2 regions of the Priestia sp. YIM B13490 genome follow, and region 1 is predicted to be linked to the other one. Evidence: riboswitches for the same ligand, from Rfam matches in the RefSeq annotation. Region 1 holds a riboswitch; the other holds the start of a gene.
What was found. A riboswitch is a leader RNA that binds a small molecule or an ion and turns the genes downstream of it on or off. The one in region 1 is predicted to bind cyclic di-GMP.
Positions count from the first base shown of each region.

Region 2: it holds a riboswitch for cyclic di-GMP, as region 1 does, so the genes downstream of both, ACFX4R_RS07645 (anti-repressor SinI family protein) here and ACFX4R_RS27630 (anti-repressor SinI family protein) in region 1, are expected to answer to the same signal.

Region 1 covers NZ_JBHZOT010000021.1:39,118-47,106, forward strand. Annotated here, with positions in the region: gene ACFX4R_RS27600 (hypothetical protein) at 1-294, shown strand, start outside; gene ACFX4R_RS27605 (hypothetical protein) at 1,098-1,589, opposite strand; gene ACFX4R_RS27610 (hypothetical protein) at 1,589-1,846, opposite strand; gene ACFX4R_RS27615 (helix-turn-helix transcriptional regulator) at 2,096-2,431, opposite strand; gene ACFX4R_RS27620 (hypothetical protein) at 2,569-2,727, opposite strand; partial or broken gene ACFX4R_RS27625 (RNA polymerase sigma factor) at 2,919-3,260, shown strand; cyclic di-GMP riboswitch class I at 3,402-3,486, shown strand; gene ACFX4R_RS27630 (anti-repressor SinI family protein) at 3,506-3,628, shown strand; gene ACFX4R_RS27635 (anti-repressor SinI family protein) at 3,660-3,806, opposite strand; gene ACFX4R_RS27640 (AbrB/MazE/SpoVT family DNA-binding domain-containing protein) at 4,054-4,749, shown strand; gene ACFX4R_RS27645 (L,D-transpeptidase) at 5,097-5,654, shown strand; gene ACFX4R_RS27650 (hypothetical protein) at 5,913-6,230, opposite strand; gene ACFX4R_RS27655 (PH domain-containing protein) at 6,193-7,629, opposite strand; gene ACFX4R_RS27660 (PH domain-containing protein) at 7,630-7,989, opposite strand, start outside.
Region 2 covers NZ_JBHZOT010000002.1:440,476-448,464, forward strand. Annotated here, with positions in the region: gene ACFX4R_RS07610 (oligosaccharide flippase family protein) at 1-15, opposite strand, end outside; gene ACFX4R_RS07615 (NAD-dependent epimerase/dehydratase family protein) at 25-975, opposite strand; gene ACFX4R_RS07620 (sugar transferase) at 988-1,626, opposite strand; gene ACFX4R_RS07625 (CpsD/CapB family tyrosine-protein kinase) at 1,658-2,290, opposite strand; gene ACFX4R_RS07630 (YveK family protein) at 2,280-3,014, opposite strand; gene ACFX4R_RS07635 (acyltransferase family protein) at 3,049-4,209, opposite strand; gene ACFX4R_RS07640 (helix-turn-helix domain-containing protein) at 4,523-4,858, shown strand; cyclic di-GMP riboswitch class I at 4,970-5,056, shown strand; gene ACFX4R_RS07645 (anti-repressor SinI family protein) at 5,077-5,199, shown strand; gene ACFX4R_RS07650 (SMI1/KNR4 family protein) at 5,246-5,719, opposite strand; gene ACFX4R_RS07655 (histidinol-phosphatase HisJ family protein) at 5,685-6,476, opposite strand; gene ACFX4R_RS07660 (HPP family protein) at 6,709-7,266, shown strand; gene ACFX4R_RS07665 (zinc ribbon domain-containing protein) at 7,372-7,989, opposite strand, start outside.

The sequences.
Region 1 (7,989 bases):
GCAAAATCTATTACAATTAGTGATAATTTCCTCAAACACGAATATCAGTTTAGAATATGCAGAAAACCTACAATGCGCCCTCTTAAGTTATCAGTATTTACTCGAGATCAATCTTATATCGTGAACAAAGAGAACATGAAAGAGGTAAATTGGAACTTGCAAACAGCTTTTCAATACCTTCAAGACCGATACGATGCACAAGATCGAACGCACTTTTCTTTTTGTCAAAGTTCTTTTTATGCCATTCCTTTATCTGTACAAAAACAGAAAGAGATACAGCATGAAACCTCATAAATTAATGAAATATATGGTTGCTGAAAAACAAGTACTTATTCCTTTAAGTGCTTGTTTTTTTTCGTTTTTTTAGTGTTGAATTTTTATTAAGTATATTGAGGCAGCCTATTCACACGACATTCCGTGAAGTATTTGATCCAAAATTGTTTTATTTATGCCTTTCATTTAGTTGGCAGATGAACATCCACCAGTATGCAATGTTTTATTATATGATGTTTTGGTTTCCATTATATTCTTGTTCATGAGCAAATTAATCTATAGAGAGAATGTGATGTTCAACGTCTAGAATCTTACTAGTCAATCTTCATGATATTTAACTAAGGAAGAAGACAGTGAATTATTTTCTATTACTGTTTATTCCAATTAAACAAAGTCTAAACAAAAATAAGTGAAAAGTTTTAACATAGGAAAGAACATTCTTGTGGAACAAATGAACTGTAGAAAAAGGGGATACATAGTTGATTGGATTTCCATTGCTGTATTTAAAATAAAATGAGGAGATGTAAGTTAGGGTAGATTCACGAACTTCATATGTTTCGTATAAGACTGCTAAAGAGGTTATGAATAGTTTCTCATACCATAATCTGTTGAAGGGATTCACTGACCTTTAAATGCTCTTATATCCAATTACCTGATTTAAAACTAATAAGTTATCTATATTAAAGTTATTTTAATCACGAAGGTCCTTTTTTTAGTAGACTTTCGTCAAAAAACTTTCAGTACAAACTGTCTTTATGCGACTTCATTCTAAAAAAGAGAAGTTTATAAAAGCAGGCTAAGGCCTTCTTTTATAAACTCTAAGATTAATCTTCAAATAAATGATCCATTTCTTCTGCTGCTTCCCGTTTTCTTTTTTCTCTGAACTGCATTTTTTCTTCTTGAATCTTGTGTAGCGCAACTCTTTTCGCTTTCTTAGTAGCTTCTGTTTCATCGAACTGTGTAGACTTAAACTTTTGAATATTTAAATGATCGTATAAATTATTAACGAGCTCCATTAATACCCGAGTGTCTATTTGTATGTTCTTTGTCGTTTCTTTTATCTCACTTAACTCATCGTCTAAGTACTGGTAAAATCCATTTGCTCTTTTCAGGTAAGCCTGACCTATTGCATCAATTGTAGCAGCATCTAAAAATGTTTCATCGGGCTCATTATTTTTTAATCGTTCATATTTTCGAATGATATCTGCAATGGCATCCCCAGGAAAACGATAGCCTCTTTCTTTCATATGTTTATGAAGATATTCATCAGCTTCTTCACTTAAAGAAATCATTCTTCTGTGTTTGCTTGCTGTCATTATTCTTCATCCTCCCCAAAGAGTTTATTGAATGTACGATCCATATTTGTCATCGCATCTGAGCATCTTTGCATGGTCTCTATGGTTCGATCATACAACTCATCAATAGCTTGTTCTTGCTTTTCTACTTCTTCCATAATCGATAATGTTTCAATTTGTTCTTTCAAAAAAGCTTGTCGAGAAAGACTTTTTTCTTTGGCTAAACGATCTAATTTACTCACAGCAACTGGACATACATTTCTCACTTTAATCTCCATATTTGTTCTCCTTTTCTGTGTTTTTATTGCATCAACATAAAAAACGTAAAAAACATCTTGAAGAGCATAAGGGGTTTTTGCCCCCACAGGGTGTGTGGGGCTAGGCAGAGCCTAGCTTCACCGTGATACCACGAAAGTTGCTTAGGTGCACGCTTTAAGGTTCCTTTCTGAGTATATAGTGTGGATATAAAGTCCACTTTACAGGTAACTTATGGTGTATATTCTGGTGATGTGAAGTTCCTCTGCAGGTCACACCAGTTTATCGAGATTGAAGAAGTTTTTTGATGATTCGTACTCTAAATGTTGAAATTTTTTAACAGCTTCTTTCATTGAGGATACACCTAATTTGCGTATAATAATTTGTCTTTGTGATTTAATTGTGGCTTCTTCTTTAGACGGAATTAACTGCATTTCTCGTCCAGAATATCCATCTAAAGCAAGCTCAAAAACTTGTTGTTCAGCAACGGTAAATTGATTGAGAAATACTTTTTCTTTCAGGATTTTGCATTCTTCTTCTACACGTTTTAGTTGAGCAACTTCATCCACTAAATCACATGCCATACTCAAAATATGTTCAATTCCCATTAAAAGTTTTTCACTTTGATCGATGATAAGAGCCTCCTGTTTTTTGAGGGAAACCCATGTTATAATAGAAGTCCTTACGAGTTCTACATGGGGTGCTTTCCTGGCAGGGAAAGTGCCCTTTTATTTTGTTTTTCCCCTTACTTCTTTGAATCTTTAAAGAGTTCTTTCTCCAAAAGTTGAACAAGAAATTCTTTTTTGCTCACACCTTCTTCAATACATCTCTTTGCAAATTCCTTGAACAATTCTTCGGGAATATCAGCATTCAAACGCTTAAATCCAGACGGTGTTTTAGTCATATAATCCCTCACACTCTTTAAATACAAGTCACTCAAATGAGTGACTTGTATTTAGTTTAAAGGATAATAATTCCATAGTCAATAAAATTCACCCATATAGCCGAAGATATTGTACAGCAGGTGTGGATTAAGTATTATCAGCTTCTACAGATAGAAGGAAAAGACAGTAAAATTCAGCGTATGCATGGTTATATCGTGTTACCGTTAATCAGAGTATTGATTTTTTAAGAAGAGTAAAGAATAAACCAATAGCATCCTCTAACTATATAGAGAGGGCCCAATACGTACAGAGCAACAATACAATCATTTTGGAACAATTTATAATAGAGAGGTTGGAAAATGAAGAGCTTTGTAAAAGAATAAAGTATTTACCAGATAAATACCAGTATGTTATTTCTTATTTTTATTTTAAAGACTTACCATATGGAGAGATTGCTACCACCTTAAATATTAGCGTGGGAACAGTTAAGGCGAGGCTTCATCGAGAAAAATTTTTGTTAGGAAAGATGTATGCGAAGCACGGCAATAGTTAGTTAGATTCTTTATTTAGTTTCTGTAATGCGGTTTATATTAATTAAAAATATGTTATAAAGGGTTTTTAAAAATAAATGACGAGACTTATTTTGACATAATTCGACACCCATTATATAGTAAGATATTTATAAATTTACATATTGAGATAAAGGCAAACTAGTTGAAAGGTTAGGATGCAAAGCTACAGGTCTAAGGTCAAGTGGCTATGGAAGCTGAACCCCCTGAATATCTGGAGGTAATTTTTATGGACAGTAAAGGACAATTAGTAGCACAAGAACTAAATCAAGAATGGATCAAACTTATAAAGGAAGCTAGGGAATTGGGATTAACCATTGAGGAAATTAAGAAGTTCTTAGAAAGCAAATAGATACCTTGCCCATAAACAACATTAATTATAATTAATGTTGTTTATGGGCATTTAATTCTTGGGATTTTCTATTCAAAAACTCCTTAAATTCCTCTTGAGTAACGTTAGAATTCATCGCTTCTTTAACTAAAGCTAGCCATTCCTGGCAAAGGGTAGTATCATGATTTAAATTATTCATTGTAATATTCCTCCTTCATAACTTGTCCTATTATAAAACAAATCAATTTCCGATATAACCCATAATGACAAAATTATTACTTTTAGCTTACCGGTTTCTTATATTTGGGACTTAATTTAGTTATTTAGCTTATGAAAAATCAACATTTAATAACATATGTAGGCTAATAAATACATAAAAAATGAATGGTAAGTGGATTCAAAGTTAACCCTCGTTTATAGAATTACATTTGAAAGGAATTTTATTAGTGAAAGAGAACAAATTACCTAAAGATTACCTAATAATCGATAATACGGGGAGGGTGAAGATATCACCCCTGTTTTTAAAGCATGCTAATATTCAGCCATCTGCTACAATACAATTCTTTAACTACAAAAATTATTTTGTTATAAAGCAGATTGAAGCTTCACCAGTATTTTTGAAGAAAAAAATGAAGTTAAACAATTTAATTAGAACTATTGATCATTTAGGCTACATTGTAATTCCAAAGATACTCCGCGAAATACATGATATGAACTTATGTGAAAAAATAGGAGTTAAATTAATTAACAAGAGTATTATTTTCTACAAAAAAAGAAAACCGAATAAATCCACGAGTGTACTAAAGGAATCTATGGAACCTGAATTAAATAAGTTATCTTTACTTGAAATAAAGGAAGGAAAGATAAGGATTCCTAATTTTTTATTAAAATCTTTAAATTTAGAAGTAAATATGCAATTACAGTTCTTTACTAAAGACCAAGACACCATTGTTGCAAAAAAACACCAATATGAGTTTTTTACAGAAGGAAATCTTTTTTCTACTGGGCAATCACGCGTAGTAAACAAAGATAAATGTTTAAACATACCTAAAAAGCTAAGGGATTACTTAAACATTAATAACGGTGACATTCTGGAAGTTAAAATAATAGGAGATAAGTTAGTTATAAAGAAAGCTATTTAGAACGAAATAAGAGTTAAAAACTTATATCCAGAAGAAATAGAGGTCTTCTTTTATGATTTGAATTCAGGTTACTAATAATTTTGTAATAGAAGGAAAACTACTTTGCTTTTTCAACAGGAGCCAATAAAAGTAAGAAAATGAGCATTTGTCTAGAGTCCTGAAAATTGCATCGAATGGGAAATTACACGTAAAACAAAAGTTAATTTCGTCAGAGAGCGTTTCTCTGCATGTCAAAGTCGCAAATTAACTAGGTTTTTATTTATAAATGATTGTGACGAAAAAGCACTTTCTAATTGGAAGGTGCTTTTTTCGTTTCTTATAAAAATATAAAAAAGAGGAGAGTTTTTATGAAGGACATTCTTATTAAATCAATGATCGTTCTTACCTTATTAATGGTCGCATTATGTGGAGTAAATCAGAGGAAAACAGAAGCTGCAAGTAAACCAGCGAATCAAGATTTAATCATCATTAACAAGTACTACAACAAGCTTGCATATTTTCATAATGGTTATATTGAAATCGTTGATCCAGTGGCAACGAAAACATGGGATAAAACGCCTGTTGGCTTTTTTAAAGTCGTGAACAAGATTAAAAATCGTCCTTATTATACAGGTCATATTCCTAGAGGCGATCCTCGCAATCCATTAGGAAAACGTTGGTTAGGGTTAAATGCAAATGGTACGTATGGTGATACATACGACATTTATGGAAACAACAATGAAAGTAGCATTGGGAAGTATGTGAGTCAAGGTTGCGTGAGAATGCATAATGCAGACATTGAAAAGCTTTATGACAAAGTCCAAATAGGCACACCGGTTGCTATTACGTATTCCTATAAGAGCTTTGTTGATCTTACGAGCGTATATGGTTATAAGTTTAAAGGTTATCATTTAAAAAGGAATTAGAAAGAACAGAAACTCTACATTAGTTTATAGAGTTTCTGTTCTTTTTTTAGTTATTTTCAGTATTATGCTAGAACTAACCTTAATATTCACTTACAGGAACAAAACTGTTTGCAGGTCCAATATACCCTAATATTACTTTAGTATTCTTATTAATATTAAACTCTAAGTCCATGCTTTTGGAAAGGAAATTATTTTTTAAATCATCTATCACAAATACAACATGTTTTTCGTAAATATCAGACTCCTTCCAAAAGTATGTTAATCTTTTAGGGGAGATCTTACTTGTTTTGGATAGAACTCTCTTTTATATTTAATAGTTACTGTAATCTGTTTTCCGTCTTTTGGAGTAACAAGGAAATCGTAATACGATTCCTTCCAGTCATTTTGGGGTTCTACATCACCATATTGTTTCCTATACCATTCCTCTACACACTTTTCCGCATGATAAGCAACAGCAGTAATTGACGATGAAGAATAAGATGAAATAACACTTTCTTTCTCTTCTTCTTTTAACTCTATAAATACAAGGATAAATTTATTAATCCTTGTTGGTGAATAAGTTATAAATTTTTTCACAATCGCTATACAGTATATTTTGAATCCTAAAACATTTAGTTTGATTAGTTTTTATAAATATGATTAAACTACAAGTACCAAAACACTTTTGTAAAATACCTTGTTTAATCACTATTTGCTCTATATTATCAAAGCTTGTTATATAAGTTTTCTTTACAAAAAATCCAAATTGTAATTTTATAATCTTCTTATTATAATTAAACCCATATTTTTTTTTTGTTTGTTTAAAGTATTGATATAGTAGAATAATTATAATGGATATAAATAATAAACTTAAAGAGTTTTGTAAAATAAGTAAAGCAGTCAAAATAATGATGAAAGGACAATAAGAAATTAAATTTAAAAACCCAGATTTCCACGAAAGTTTTTTTAAAAGAATTGTATCTAACAAATCAGGAGTAATATTTTCTAATAAAGATTTTGTTTTTTCTTTCTTAATAAATGGAAATAACAAAGCGTTATTTGCTTCTGTATTAAATGTTTCACCTAATGTAATTGCTTTAACTTTATGATATTTTAACCAATTAAAGAAGATATTTGTAGTGAAATTTAAAGATATAATCTTATCTATTGGAATTGAATTGAATTTTAAATTGATAAATCCACTTTTTATGTATAAGCTATCATATCCTCTAGATACTGAAAACTTACCAAATTTAATATAGGTTACTACATATCCATATATTAGAGATAAAAGGAATATTAATATTAACAATATAATTGATAAGGTCGTCAAATTAGCTAAATCTTTTAAACTGTCTATATATTTATCGATCAATGTAGTAGTAAAGTATTCAGAAATCTGATGATAAATTGACATCAAAAAAGGAATAAATAAAATTAATTTCAATGACGTAATAGACATTATGAAAATTTCTTTATTATTAATTTGATATATCATATCATTTTCTTCACATTTATCATGAATATTGTATTCTTCTTTTTTTGAAAGTAATGTAACCTTTTCTAGGATGTCATTACATTCACTTTTTTTTATCATTTTTAATTCAATTTTGCCATCGTCAGTATCAACTCCTGAATCTATCTTCAAAGAAGTCATTTTTAATACTTTAAAAGTAAATGGAGTTTTTTCCATGACATTTTGTATCTTATCAAATGATAACTTAATCTTTTTTTTGAAAAAAAGTCCACTTTCAATATAAATAGCTTTACCATCTACAAGGTATTTGAAAGTTATCCAATCTATAAAAATCCTAAAAATATTAACAATAATCATGCATATAGAAAATATAAATATGATTTTAAAAATAATATTTTCTCTATATTGACTTCCAATAGAAAAAAGCATAGCAAAAAAAATAATATATTGTCGAGTAAGTACAAATAATGAGTAAGGAAGGAGAAATATACTATTACGTCTAAAAGAGATATTATTCAATTAATTTTTTTCCTCCTCATACTCTACTATTTCACAAATATCGATTATTTTTTGTTGTAATTCATTAGATTTTTCTTCTGTAAGACATGGAATAACATGTTCACCTGCTAATGTTCCTACAACGATATTTTCTAAAGAGTATTTCTCTAATAAAGGACCGCTTTTTCTATTAACATAATATATTTTATTAACTGGAATAATGGTATTTTTTTTAAAAATACCACCCTGCCTTATAGATATATACTCCCCTTGTATAACATAACTAAAGTTCTTAAACCTTAAAGGAACTATAAATTTTATTTCTAAAAGATTCACAACTAATAGAACTATTATTAATAACGTGGTTAACCAAAACACCAA
Region 2 (7,989 bases), on a different contig from region 1:
GGAATTTTTCTTCATACATTCCTCTTACTCCATCGTTTTAGCAAATCGCTGAGCTAGCGTTTCGTGATAGTAGTCATACGTTTTAGCTAAGCCTTTTTCAAGCGTAAAAGCAGGCGACCACTTTAATACTTTGATGCTTTCTTTGTTGCACAGTCTGCTGTCTGCAATATCACCTTCACGCACGCTGTGATAAGCAGGTGTTAAGTGACTGCCGGATATGCTTTTCATCGTAAAAAAGAGTTCGTTGATGCTGATGCTGCTGTTATTGGAAATATTAAACGTGCCGCATCCTTCATACTGAATGGCTTGTAAACACGCCTGGCTCACGTCTTCCACGTAAATAAAATCTCTTGTTTGACGGCCGCTTCCGTAAATAATCGGCTGTTGGTTCGTAACAAACCGGTCAAAAAAGATTGAAATTACGCCGCCTTCCCCCTGTGAATTTTGCCGTGGGCCATACACGTTGCTGTAGCGAAGAATCACGTAATCAATATCATACAGCTGTTTAGCAAGCTTTAAATATTCTTCAGACGTAAACTTTGACAATCCGTAAGGTGAAGCTGGACTCGTTGGGTGAGCAAGCGTAATTGGAGTAACGTTCGTATTTCCGTACACGGCAGCTGATGAAGCAAAAATGATTTTTTCAGCTCCGTGTTTTTTGCATGCATTAATAATGTTGATCGTCCCTTGAATATTAACATTGGCGTCATGATGAAAATTAGTAACGGAATGAGCCACGCTCACTTGAGCCGCTTGGTGAACAACATAATGAGGTTTAAACTCGGCAAATACTTTATCTAATTCTTCACTCACAATATCTCCGTAGTGAAAAGAAATACCTCGATTTTCTAAGTTTGCTATTTTTCCCGTTGATAGATTGTCGATTACCTTTACTTCAAATCCGTTTTGATAAAGAAGCTCTACCATATGTGACCCAATAAAACCGCATCCGCCTGTAACTAGTACTCTTTTCATGTTATCCCTCTCCTATCTTGATCCGTCTCCTGTTACAATGACTCTTAGCGTTTTTATCATAATCTTCACGTCAAACCGTATATTCGTATGTTGAATGTAGTAAAGATCGAGCTCCAGCTTTTCTGCTGGCGTTAGCTCATATCCTCCGTTAATTTGCGCCCAGCCTGTTAGTCCAGGCTTAACAGCAAGCCGCTGGCTAAACGAAGGAAGTGTTTTTTGAAACTCTTCTATAAATACGGCTCTTTCAGGTCGTGGCCCCACAATCGACATATCGCCTTTTAACACATTCCACAGCTGAGGCAGTTCATCAATTCGCGTTTGGCGAATCAGCTTTCCTACTTTGGTAACGCGGCTGTCATTTTTAACGGCCCACTGCGCTCCGTTTTTTTCAGCGTCGCTGTACATCGAACGCAGCTTCATAATCGTAAATGGCCTGCCGCTTTGACCTAGACGCTCTTGAAGAAAGAAAGGTGAACCCGGTGTTTCAATCATCACAATGAGCGCAAATAACAAAATGACAGGCAGTAATACCACAAATGCCATAAGCGAAATTGCAATATCACATACGCGTTTACACAGCAAGTAAAAAAGCGGAAAGTCTTTTTTTAGCACATCGGAATCACCGGTCGTTTTCGAGACAATTTGATTCATCGTTTCACTTCCTTCTATATAAAATGAGGAGCTAGTGAGACGGACTCCAAATAACGCCTAGCACATGAATGCGCGCTTTTTCCAGCATATTTTTCGTTTTAACAACGGCATCTAGTTTTGTTTTGCGCTCTTCCACAATGAGCATGGTCGCATCACATTTTGCTGCAAGAATATGAGAATCGGTCTCTTCTAAAAACTGAGGTGTTTCAAAAAGAATCAAATCGTATTCTTCTTTCCATCTTTTTATGAGCTCATCAAAGTACTTGGAAACAAATAGTGTGGATGCGTTTCGAAAGTGAGATCCGGCCGGAAGCACATCCAGTCCTTTGTATGACGTTTGTTTAATGGGTACATGCCGGCCTTTCCCGTTTACTAATACATCCGTTAATCCTTCTGAACTTCCAAGGTCAAAGAGCTGATGAAGAGAAGGACAATGCACGTTTCCGTCAATAAGAAGAACATTTTTTCCTTGTTCAGCAAATGAAATCCCTAGCTTTGCCGTCATAAGCGGCTTTTTATCGTTCACTTCCGCTGATGTGATTGTCAGGCATTTGGCTTCACTATTCAGCAGCACCTCAACATTTTTTCGAATCATATTTGTTTGGTTGATGGTTTTGGCATCTTGATACAGTGAAAATGGATACTTTTTTTGTTTAAAACTCAAGCTTCTCCCTCCTTGCCTTTGCCTGATCACTGCCTTGCTTTTGGTTTCGCTTCATTTTTCGAGACTCCAGCTCGATATGTCCAATAATCGGAAGTCCGATAAGTTCTTGAATATCTTGTTCATTTCGTACTGTACTATCAAGATATTCTCTCAACATCGCTCCCGCTATTCCTACCAACAGACTGACCAAGATAGTAATAGCTGCAACCGGCAGCGGCTTTGGGAATACTTTAAGGCTCTGCGACGGTTCGGTTAATACTTGAATGTTGCTTCCTTTCATTAACTTCATCGCTTGATCTTTTGAAAGAAGAGCTACTTTATTTGCGATTTCACTTACTGTTTTCGAATTCTCGTTTCTTACGGTAATCGTGACAAATTGAGAATTTTCGTTATGATCAATCGTAATTTGTTCACTCAGCTTTTTATTAGAAATAGTTAACTTTAATTCGTCTTTTACACCGTTTATGATCATCGGACTTTTAATAAAATCGATATACGAAGAAATTAATTGGGTATTCAGCTGTGTAATATTAGCAATCTCATCTACATTTTTAGATGTTGCTTGATTAACAAGTACTTGAGTAGATGCTTGATACGTAGGCTTTAGTAGATAGAAACAGATAGTTGTGATGCTCATACTCGTAATGACTATGACTAAAAGCATCGTAAGCCATCTTCTTTTTAAAATTCGAAAAAAATCCTTTAGCTGAATTTTATCCTGCATCGTAAACTCACCTCCATACGCTTTTATCTCTCTGTTACTTACGACTCACTGCTCCGCCGAAAACAACTTTGTTTCTTGTGAGGAATTTCCCTAATCTGCTGGAAGGCTTTTCAACAAAATGATACGTGACGGAAGCCATTGCCAGTGATAAAAGGAAACAAATGCTTAGAATGCTCCAGTACGGCAAAAGCCCGTGTAACAAATACAGCAACGAAAACAGCACGATGAGATGAGTTAAATATAAGCTGTACGAAACTTTACCTAGAAACGACAGCACTCCTGTACGTAAAACCTTTGAAGCTGCCGGCGATGCTAAAGCGATAATAATGAACATACAGCTCCCTACCATCACTGCTAGATTGCGGCATAAAAAGTTATTGGTGATCGCGTAATTTCCCATAATGCCTTCAGATAAATAACAGGTAAATGCAATCAGAACGATAAGACCCTTTTTAAATGTGCCAATTTTCAGATAAAGTTGAATAAAAAAATCTCGGTATTTCGCCGTAACTGCACCCGCGGCGAATAAAAGCAAATAATGATAAGAAAGCAAGAAGTTCGTAGGCTCTAAGTTTGATTGATTAAGCAGTAATAGCGCTGATGATGAAACAAAAACGAAAAACAATAGCATCATGATTTTCTTTGCGTCCATTCGCAGCAAAAGAATCATTAAAAGAGGAAAAATAATTGAAATTCTCATTTCATGAACAAGCGACCAAATAACATTGTTGTAAGCGTCTGTGTTAAATGTGCCAATTAAAAAGAAGTGCTGAAGAAGTAAACTTGGCGACTCGTTTGTGATCCATGAATGATTAAACCATTGGCTTAACTGTGAAATCCCACCTTGGCTAAATAAGATTTTGCATAAAATAGCCACACACACCGCAAACAAGTAAGGAAGATAAATTCGGCAAATTCTTCTTACAAGATAGTTCTCATACCGAAAAGAAGAACGCCCATAAAACGGCAGTGCTAAAACAAATCCGCTTAAGACAAAAAACAAAACAACTGATTCATTTCCACTGCTGAACAATATCCGCAGCGGGCTTTCTTTTACCATGGACAGTAAAAAAGAAGAATCACCGTCATACCTATACTCGCTGAAGCTTGGATAAATCATGAGATAATGATTTATCACAACAAAAAGAGCTGCTAATCCTCTTAAAGAATCAAGTTCTACATATCTTTTTTCCATGTAATCTCCTATCCTAATTTAATAAATAATGTTATCTCTTTATCGCGCAAGGATCATTTCATATAGCGCTAGCGTACTATACAAAACGTTCACTATAGCGAATAAAAAAGTGATAAATCGACAAATATTCTTAATAAAGAACAATTTGTAAGTGAAGTATAGCATAATATACCCGCATCAAGAATAGATATTTTGGCCTATTTTATTCTTTATAAAGAACAAAATATTATTTATTTTATATTTTTATTTACACACAATGCACAAATATGCGTTATAATGAACAAAAAACCTATAAGAAGAGGATGAACTGAATGTGATAGGAGAAAAGATTAAGAATTTGCGACTAAAAAAAGGCTATTCTATTACACGCTTGGCTGAAGAAGCCAATATTTCAAAATCGTATTTGTCTCATTTAGAAAAAGGGTTAAATAATAATCCTTCTCTTCAAATGCTTGATAAAATCGCGTCTTCTCTTCACACAACGATTGATGAATTAATTGAGGGAGACATCAGCTGTCCAGCTCTAACTTCAAAGCCAGCCCTCAATCTAGAGTGGCTTCATTTAATTGAACGAGCCATTCAAGACGGCATGACCAAAGAAGAATTTATTGAATTTCAGTATTATTTAAAGTTCCGTAAAACAAACTGATAGGTCCATTCACGAACGTTTAATTTTTTTGTTATAATCGACCTATTTCGACATCTTTTACAAATATTATTTTGTAAAATAACTGTATACTAAGAATACTATTACAAATTATCCAGATAAGGGCAAAACTATTGAAAAATAGTGACGCAAAGCTTCAGGTCTAAGGCCGCTTTCGGCTACGATAGCTGGGTTCCCTGGCAAAGGGTGGATGAATCGTAATGAAAAAAGAACATGTACTGTCAATCGATCAAGAGTGGGTAAGTCTTATGGAAACAGCCCGCAAGCTGGGTCTGACCATCGAAGAAGTCCGGAAATTTTTATCGGAGCTTAAGCAGAACTAAATTAAAAAAGCACGCTCTAATCAGAGCGTGCTTTTTACAGTTATTATTATTCTTCTAACATTTTCTCATAGAAATGGGCGTTGTTATCGAGCTGCTCAAAAAACGCTTGGAGAGAGTCTGAAATACGTGTATCCATAAAGTACACTGGCGAAGCAGCCTCTGTGCCCCACCTTGCTTCAAAATACAATCCTTCTACGACTTCAAAGAAAATAAAGCCTTCTCTTTCATCATACATATCTAAATCAGGATCATGCTCGTAAAAGTCTTCACGTAAATGCAAGTCTACTGCGCTGTCCGGATCTATAATTCGCTGAAAAGCAGTTGTTTCATCCCTATTTGCAAAGCCATATCCTATTTCCAAATAAAATTGACGGAGCTCTGCCGGGAATTTTGCTCCTAATCTTTGCTCCGCAGCTTCTATCTCTTTTGCTTTCAATGGAAGAAATTTATGCTTTTCATTATGAAGAAAGTCAAATACACTCATATTAAATACGAATTCCTTTTGGTTTGCGTTGATCAAACGTATAAATCTCCGTAAATCCGCACTGTTTTGCCATTTCAACTGCTTCTTTCATATGTGCTCCTACGGTTTCGGCAAAGTGTGAATCAGATCCAATTGTTAAGATTTCTCCGCCTAAATCGCGGTACAGCCCAACAACTTCAAGTGCCGGCAATGCTTCGCCCAGCTTCCCTCTCATACCTGAAGTGTTAATTTCAATTCCAATATTACGATCAATTGCTTTTTTTAAGATATCTGCAAGAATATCTTTGAACTGATGAAAGTCGAAAATGCCGTATTGCTCAAATGCATAGCGCTTCATTAAATCTAAATGAGCCAACACGTCAATATCCGCTTCGCTTACTAGCTTATGCATTTCGTTAAAATAAGCGCGGTAAATTGCTTCTTTATCATTAAGCTCCAAATGTTTACGGAGCTTGATGTTATTAATGTTATGCACCGAACCTAAAATAAAATCAAATTTCTCTTGCTTCATCGTTTCCTGATACTTCTCTTTTAAATAATGCGGCTCACAAATTTCAATTCCTTTTTTAATCACTAGCTGATTTTGAAATTGATCTCTGCATTCAGTTAGTTCTCGTTCATATTTATCAAAATCCATATGACCGTACGTTGGCGCTAGTGGATTTAATGAAAAGTGTTCGGTAAAACAAATTTCGTTTATGCCGTTTTTTACAGCTTGTTCGCATACTTCTTTCATGACTGCCTGTGAGTCAAATGAATTGTTCGTGTGATGATGGTAGTCTACTAGATACATAATTTAGTCACCTCTAGGTCTATTATACATTTCTCCTGCTCTTACTGCACATAGAGACCCTTCTACCGCCTCCCCCACCTTTTTTTGTTCATCAAAAGAATTTCCACTAAAAAAAGATATTTTTCCTCTTCCAGTAATCCTTCTTTTCTTATAAACTAACTTAATATAGCAGATGTTCTGACATACAACTTGACAAACAACTTTTACTTACAAAAGAGAAAGGAAAGAAGAAATGCAGATTGAAAAAAGTTTTGCTCAAACAAAAAGTCCCTTTCTATCTTACTTAAGCTCGTATGCTAAAAAGATGAAAGGAGAACTAAAAGAAGAACCGAAAATCAATTATAGAGATGCGGTCGTTTCTTCAATCGGAGGCTTAATTGCGATTATCATCAGCAGCGCGATTGCACTAGCGCTTGGTTATCCAATGGCGCTTGCTCCGATTGGTGCGAGCTGCGTGCTTGTTTTCGGAGCGCACAAAGGTCCTTTATCACAGCCTCGCCACGTGCTTGGAGGGCACTTGCTCGCAACAGTTTCCGCACTTATTATTTGGAGCTTATTTCATCGAAGTCTAATTACGATTGCGATTGTGCTTGCTTTTGTTCTTATTTTAATGATTCTTACAAAAACCGTTCATCCTCCCGCTGCAGCTAGCGCAATTGTCGCAATTAATACTCAAGCAGGCTGGGGATACTTAGGTATTATTATGATTTGTGCATGTGTCGTTGTATTGATTTCTACCGTGTATAATAATTTATTTCAAGATCGGCAGTATCCCAGGTATTGGGTTTGATATTAGGACTTATACATAAAAAAGACGTCTTTTATGAGAAGACGTCTTTTTTACGTATTGTTACCTACTAAGTTGTTTGCTTTTTCAAAGTCTATTTATCAGCTTTTACTTTACTTCCGTTGAACTAATAAGCTGATAAACTCCCAAACTTCCATCAGATAATTCTTTTACTTTATGAATGCTGTTGAATTTTTTGTATTTAACAGATCCGTCTCCGTACGAAATATCATACTCTTCTGTTGTATATACTTTATACATAGAGTCATCTAGTTTTGTTACTCTATTTACATTAAAGCTTAATAAATCTTCTGTTATTCCCTTTTTGATTAGGTAAGCGGTATAATCTTTTTGTTCCTTGTATTTTGGTCCGTTAGAATCGATATATGGCTCTGCAATAGAGAAGTCTCCACTGTTAATTGAGGAAATTGTAGCGTACATATATTGTTCAATAAAACTAGAAACTTCACTAGTAGATACTCCAGAATTGACTTCCGAACCTTTGTCCGTCGTCTCTTGATTCTCAGAAGGAGCCGATGCTTTTGCTGTAGCTTCTGTCGTATTTTTTTCATCAAAATTAAGCGCAACATCTTCTATGCCTTTTTTAATTGATACTTCTTCCGTTTTCTTTTCTCCGCGTTTTGCATATAGTTTTACTGACCCATCCATTGGCAGTGGACCTAAATAATCAATATCGCTAATTTTTGTTTTTGTGTCTTTACCATT